DNA from 2 places in the Micromonospora sp. NPDC049051 genome. Region 1 is predicted to be linked to the other one. Evidence: predicted binding sites of a transcription regulator. Region 1 holds the regulator's gene; the other holds the start of a gene.
What was found. The regulator HrcA, encoded in region 1, represses chaperone genes, less so after heat shock. The targets are predictions, from matches to a motif close to GGTTNGCACNCTCNNNNNGAGNGTGCNAACC.

Region 1 (3,406 bases):
CGGCACACCCCGGGCGCGCAGCCGCAGCGTGCTGCCCGGCTGGGTGCCGGCCTTGACGTCGACCGTCTCCTCGCTGTCCAGCGTCTTGATGGTGAGCCGGGTGCCGAGCGCCGCCGCCGTCATCGGCACGGTGACGCGGCAGTGCAGGTCGTCGCCCTTGCGGGAGTAGACGTCGTGCGGCCGCTCGTGGATCTCCACGTAGAGGTCGCCGGCCGTGCCGCCGCCGGGACCGACCTCGCCCTGCTGGGCGAGCCGGATGCGCATCCCGTCCTCGACACCGGCCGGGATCTTGACGGTCAGCGAACGCCGGGTGCGGACGCGGCCGTCCCCGGCACAGGTCGGGCACGGGTGCGGGATGGTGGTGCCGTAGCCCTGGCAGACCGTGCACGGCCGGGCGGAGACCACCTGACCGAGGAAGGTGCGCTGCACGGACTGCACCTCGCCCCGGCCGGCGCACGCCTCGCAGGTGGCCAGGTGGGTGCCGGCCGCCGTGCCGGCGCCGGAGCAGGTGGTGCAGAGCACGGCGGTGTCGACGGTGATCGGTGCCTCGACGCCGAACGCGGTCTCGTGCAGGTCCAGTTCCAGCCGCAGGATCGCGTCGGCGCCGGGCCGGGTCCGGGGCCGGGGGCCACGCGAGCCGCCGGCCGCGCCGCCGAAGAACGCGTCCATGATGTCCTGGAAGCCGACGAACGGCCCCGCGCCGCCCGGGCCGCCGGGGCCGCCCGCGCCCCCGCCGCCGGGGGCGAGCGGGTCGCCGCCCAGGTCGACGATCTGCCGTTTCCGGTCGTCCGAGAGGACCTCGTACGCGGCGTTGATGTCCTTGAACTTCTCCTGTGCCTCCGGATCCGGATTCACGTCCGGGTGGAACTGTCGCGCCAACTTGCGGTAGGCGCGCTTGATCTCGTCGTCGGAGGCTTCCCGGCTCACGCCGAGAATGCCGTAGTAGTCCCTGGCCACTGCGTTCCGTGTCCTCATGTTCGTCTCGCGTTGCGCCGGTCGGCGGCCGGAGCCGGCCGTCGGCCCTGACTGGTCAGTTCTGGGCCAGCAGCTCGCCCACGTAGCGTGCCACGGCCCGCACCGTGGCGATGGTGCCGGGGTAGTCCATCCGGGTCGGCCCGAGCACGCCGAGGCCGCCGACGCTGGTCGTACCCGGCCCGTAGCCGGTGCTGACCACCGAGGCGGCGCGCAGGTTGTCGACCTCGTTCTCGTCACCGATGAGCACCCGGGTCGTGCTCGGCTCGGCCTCGCCGATGAGCTTGAGCATGACGACCTCCTCCTCCAGCGCCTCCAGGATGGGGCGCAGGGAGCCCTGGAAGTCGAGCAGCCCGCCTCGGGTCAGGTTGGCCGTGCCGGCCAGCGCGATCCGCTCCTCGTGCCGCTCGATCAACGTCTCGAGCAGCACGCTGGAGAGGGTGGTCATGGCCGGCCGCAGGTGCGGCGTCGACTCCTCGACCAGCGCCTGCACCAGCGGCGGGGTCTCCGACAGCCGGGTGCCGACCAGCTTCTCGTTGACCAGCCGGCGCAGGTCCGTGACGTCGTCGGGCGGGATCGGCGCGGGCAGCTCGACCAGCCGCTGCTCGACCCGGCCGGTGTCGGCGATCATGACCAGCATCAGCCGGGTGGTGGAGATCGGCACCAGTTCCAGGTGACGCACCGAGGAGCGGGCCAGGCTCGGGTACTGCACGACGGCGACCTGCCGGGTGAGTTGCGCCAGCAGCCGGACGGTGCGGTGCACCACGTCGTCGAGGTCGACGGCGCCAACCAGGAAGCGCTCGATCGCCCGGCGCTCGGCCGGACTGAGCGGCTTCACCCGGGACAGCCGGTCCACGAAGAGCCGGTAGCCCCGGTCGGTGGGCACCCGGCCGGCGCTGGTGTGCGGCTGGCGGATGTAGCCCTCCTCCTCCAGCACGGCCATGTCGTTGCGGACGGTCGCCGGCGAGACGCCCAGCTGGTGTCGCTCGACCAGCGCCCTGCTGCCGACGGGCTCCTGCGTGGCGACGTAGTCCTCGACGATCGCGCGCAGCACGGCGAGCTTGCGGTCGTCGAGACCCATCCTCCCCACCTCCTGTCGCTCGTCGGCCCCCGCAGGCGGGGGCCGGGCGGGCTGCTGGCACTCGACTGTAGCGAGTGCCAGTCTACGTCGGCGGGGCCGCCCGCGCGATGATCGACCTGGGGCGACCAGTCCGATCAGCGACCGTGGGTCCGGCCGCCAGTGGTCGGGAACCCGGTCTTTCGGACATGTCGACGACGTCAGGCTGGTGCCGAGTTGCCGGCTGCCCCTACCGTGACCTCCATGACCGAACCACCTCGCCCTCCCGGAGCAGGGGATCCTGGCCTTCCGCCGGACCCGACCGCCCCGTCCGGGTTTCCCGGCCCCTCCGGCTTCGCCGAACCCACCGCACCACTGTCCGGGGCCCCCGGCCCGGGAAGCTATCCCCCGCCCGGTGGCTATCCGCCGCCCACCGGTGACCAGCCGCCGTCGGGCGGTTACCCCCCGCCCGGCGGCTTCCCCCCGCCCGGGGCCGGCTACCCGGGCGCTGGCGGCTACGGCCAGCCGACGGGCGGCTACGCCAACAACGACGACAAGACCTGGGCCCTGATCGCCCACTTCGGCGGCCCGCTCGGCGTGATCGTCGGCGGCGGCCTGCTCGGCTGGGTGGCGCCGCTCATCGCGCTGATGGTCCGGGGGCAGCAGTCGCCGACGGCCCGGGCGCACGCCGTCGCGGCGCTGAACTTCCAGCTCACCTGGGCGATCGTCGGGGTGCTGAGCTGGGTGGTCGCGCTGATCACCTGCGGGGTGCTGTTCTTCGTTCCGATGCTCGTCTGGCTGGTGCCGCTGATCTTCGGCATCATCGGCGGCGTCAAGGCCAACGAGGGCGTGCTCTACCGCTACCCGATGACCTACGCCTTCACCAAGTGACCCGGGCCGGCCGCTCCCCCGGCCGGCCCCGGCACGCGGTTCAGGGCAGCAGGTCGCGCACGACCGCGTCGGCGAGCAGCCTGCCCCGCAGGGTCAGCACGGCCCGGCCGGCCGCGTGCTCGTCGGCCGCCAGCAGCCCGGCGTCAAGGGCCCGCGCGGCACCCGCCCGGCCGGCGTCGTCGAGGGCGTCCAGCGGCAGCCCCGAGGCGAGGCGCAGCCGGAGCATGACGTCCTCCATGTGCGCCTCGTCGGCGGTGAGCACCTCGCGGGCCAGGCCGGGCGACCCGCCGCCGGCCAGCCGCTTCGCGTACGTCGTGGGGTGCTTGACGTTCCACCAGCGCACGCCGCCGACGTGGCTGTGCGCCCCCGGGCCGAGGCCCCACCAGTCGGCGCCCGTCCAGTAGAGCAGGTTGTGCCGGCACCGGGCCGCCTCGTCGCGGGCCCAGTTGGACACCTCGTACCAGGAGAGACCGGCCGCGCCGAGAG
Region 2 (3,406 bases), on a different contig from region 1:
GGTCCCGTGGCCCCGGGCGGCGGTGTGCCGGCCGGCCCGCAGCCGCCGCAGGACTGGGTCTTCCCGCCCACCGGCGGGTACCCGGTCGGCGCCGGCCCGTACGGCGGGCAGCCCTGGTACCCGGGTGCCCCGGTCGCCTACCCCGGGCAGCCCGTCCACGGCTGGCACCCGCCGGCGTACGGCCTCGACCCGGCCGACCCGCTCGTCACCCCGCCCGGCGCCGGCGTCAACGGCTGGTTCAACCGGTGCGTCGGCGCCGTACGCCGGGGCTGGCGGCTGTTGCTGCCGATCCTGCTGCTCACGCAGGTGCTGCCGGCGGCCGTGGTCTCGGTGCTCTCGCTGGTCGTCGACCCCACCGCGCGGTGGGACCAGGCGATGGCCGAGGAGCCCACCACGCTGCCCGACACCTTCGTGACCGACCTGGGCGTCATGCTCTCCGTGGTGCTCGGCAGCGCCCTCGTCTTCGGCCTGGTGCAGAGCCTGGGCTGGGCGGCCGGCACCTGGGTGGTCACCCGGCAGGCGGCCGGCGAGTCGGTGAGCATGGGCGCGGCGCTGTCCCACGGGGCGCGCCGGGCACTGGGCCTGTGGGGCTGGACCCTGCTGATGAGCGTGATCATCGGCCTCGGCGTCTGCTTCTGCGTCATCCCCGGCATCTACTTCGCCTTCGCGCTCAGCATGGCCGGCCCGGTCTACCTCTTCGAGCGGCAGCACCCGATCGGCCGCTCCTTCCGGATGTTCCACGACCGCCTCGGCCTGCTGCTCGGCCGGGTGGCGCTGGTGGCGGCGGCGGTGATCATCGGCGGCGGGGCCGCCGGCATGGTGGAGGGCATCGGCACGCTGCCGTTCGGCACCACCCCGCTGGACTCGCCCGGCACGGCGGTCGGCGTGCTGGTGGTGACGCTGCTGGGCGCGGTGCTGGCCCTGCCCACCCACCTCGCCCAGCTGGTCGGGCTGGTTGTCACGTACGCCGAGCAACGTGCCCACGAGGGGCCGGTGGACAGCGCGCGGCTGGCCGGCGAACTCGGCTGACCGGGCCCATCGTGCTTGCACTCGGCAGGGGAGAGTGCTAAACAAGTCATTGGCACTCGCACACCGCGAGTGCCAATGGTCGGGGCGGTAGGGCCACGGTCGCAGCGGCGTCCAGACGCGGTTGCGGCACATGGCCGGTCGTCGCGGGCTATCCGGCCCGGCCGAGGAGACGTCGTCGTCGCCAGGTGGCGACGTCCCAAGGTGCGTACACCAGGCGGCCCATCCGGGACACACACTCCGGGTGGCCCGTGAGTGTCCAGGAGGACAACGCCGTATGGCCAAGATGATCGCGTTCGACGAAGAGGCTCGCCGCGGCCTCGAGCGGGGCATGAACCAGCTCGCCGACGCCGTGAAGGTGACCCTCGGCCCCAAGGGCCGCAACGTCGTGCTGGAGAAGAAGTGGGGTGCCCCCACCATCACCAACGATGGTGTGAGCATCGCCAAGGAGATCGAGCTCGAGGACCCCTACGAGAAGATCGGCGCCGAGCTGGTCAAGGAGGTCGCGAAGAAGACCGACGACGTCGCCGGTGACGGCACGACGACGGCGACCGTCCTGGCCCAGGCCCTGGTCCGCGAGGGCCTGCGCAACGTGGCCGCCGGTGCCAACCCGATGGCCCTGAAGCGGGGCATCGAGGCCGCCGTGGCCAGCGTCTCGGAGGAGCTGCTCAAGCTCGCCAAGGACGTCGAGACCAAGGAGCAGATCGCCTCCACCGCCTCCATCTCCGCCGGTGACAACACCGTCGGCGAGATCATCGCCGAGGCGATGGACAAGGTGGGCAAGGAAGGCGTCATCACCGTCGAGGAGAGCAACACCTTCGGGCTGGAGCTGGAGCTCACCGAGGGTATGCGCTTCGACAAGGGCTACATCTCGGCCTACTTCATGACCGACCCGGAGCGCATGGAGGCCGTCTTCGACGACCCCTACCTCCTGATCGTCAACAGCAAGATCTCGTCGGTGAAGGACCTGCTCCCGATCCTGGAGAAGGTCATGCAGTCGGGCAAGCCGCTGCTGATCATCGCCGAGGACATCGAGGGCGAGGCCCTGGCCACCCTGGTCGTCAACAAGGTCCGGGGCACCTTCAAGTCGGTCGCCGTCAAGGCGCCGGGCTTCGGTGACCGCCGCAAGGCCATGCTGGCCGACATCGCCATCCTCACCGGTGGCCAGGTCATCAGCGAGGAGGTCGGCCTCAAGCTGGACGCCGTCGGCCTCGACATGCTGGGCCGCGCCCGCAAGGTCGTGGTGACCAAGGACGAGACCACCATCGTCGACGGTGCCGGCGACGCCGAGCAGATCCAGGGCCGGGTCAACCAGATCCGGGCCGAGATCGACAAGAGCGACTCCGACTACGACCGCGAGAAGCTGCAGGAGCGGCTGGCCAAGCTGGCCGGCGGCGTCGCGGTGATCAAGGTCGGCGCGGCCACCGAGGTCGAGCTGAAGGAGCGCAAGCACCGCATCGAGGACGCCGTCCGCAACGCGAAGGCCGCCGTCGAGGAGGGCATCGTCCCGGGTGGTGGCGTCGCGCTGGTGCAGGCCGGCAAGACCGCCTTCGACAAGCTGGACCTGGCCGGCGACGAGGCGACCGGCGCGCAGATCGTCAAGATCGCGCTGGACGCCCCGCTGCGGCAGATCGCCGTCAACGCCGGCCTCGAGGGTGGCGTCGTCGTCGAGCACGTCCGCAACCTCAACCCGGGTCACGGCCTCAACGCCGCCAACGGCGAGTACGTCGACCTGCTGGCCGCGGGCATCATCGACCCGGCCAAGGTGACCCGGTCGGCGCTGCAGAACGCCTCGTCGATCGCGGCGCTCTTCCTCACCACCGAGGCCGTCGTGGCGGACAAGCCGGAGAAGACCCCGGCCGCCCCGGCTGGTCCGGGTGGCGGGGAGATGGACTTCTGAGTCCAGCTTCATACGCCGGAAGGGGCGGGCCGCGTCAGCGGTCCGCCCCTTCCGCTGTCACGTCGGCAGTGGCCGTTGGTTGCGCCTCCGCTGCGCCCCGTCGTACGGCTGCGGGACCGGTACCGGCTCGTCGACCAGCGTCACCGGCTCGTCGGCCGGTTCGTCGACGCCGGCCATCTCCGCCTGCTGCTCGGCGTCGCCGTAGTCGAGCCGGTCGAACGGCAACGGGCCGGGGCGTTCGTCGTCCGTAATCATGGCTGCCTCCTCTACCGAAACGGTAGGGCGCGACGATCACCGATACGGGCGAATGGCGCTACATCCCGTTCGCCCTGTTGTCAGTCCCCGAGCGCCCTGCGGTACAGGAAGAAGACGCGCTCGATCCGGGCGCCCGCGCTGCCCGAGTAGAACGGGACCGGCCCGACCCAGCCGATCTGCGCCGCCGTCACCCCCGCCGCCCGCTGGTCGCGCAGGCACCGGCGC

Region 2: groL (chaperonin GroEL) is a predicted target of HrcA. The motif match lies at 1,077-1,107, and genes of this name have one in related genera.

The regions. Positions count from the first base shown of each region.
Region 1 is NZ_JBICTL010000011.1:57,297-60,702, reverse strand. Features, by position in the region: gene dnaJ (molecular chaperone DnaJ) at 1-957, opposite strand, end outside; gene hrcA (heat-inducible transcriptional repressor HrcA) at 1,031-2,053, opposite strand; gene ACGFIR_RS29770 (DUF4870 domain-containing protein) at 2,294-2,920, shown strand; gene hemW (radical SAM family heme chaperone HemW) at 2,961-3,406, opposite strand, start outside.
Region 2 is NZ_JBICTL010000004.1:108,612-112,017, forward strand. Features, by position in the region: gene ACGFIR_RS17175 (hypothetical protein) at 1-1,029, shown strand, start outside; gene groL (chaperonin GroEL) at 1,304-2,926, shown strand; gene ACGFIR_RS17185 (hypothetical protein) at 2,984-3,181, opposite strand; gene ACGFIR_RS17190 (GNAT family N-acetyltransferase) at 3,262-3,406, opposite strand, start outside.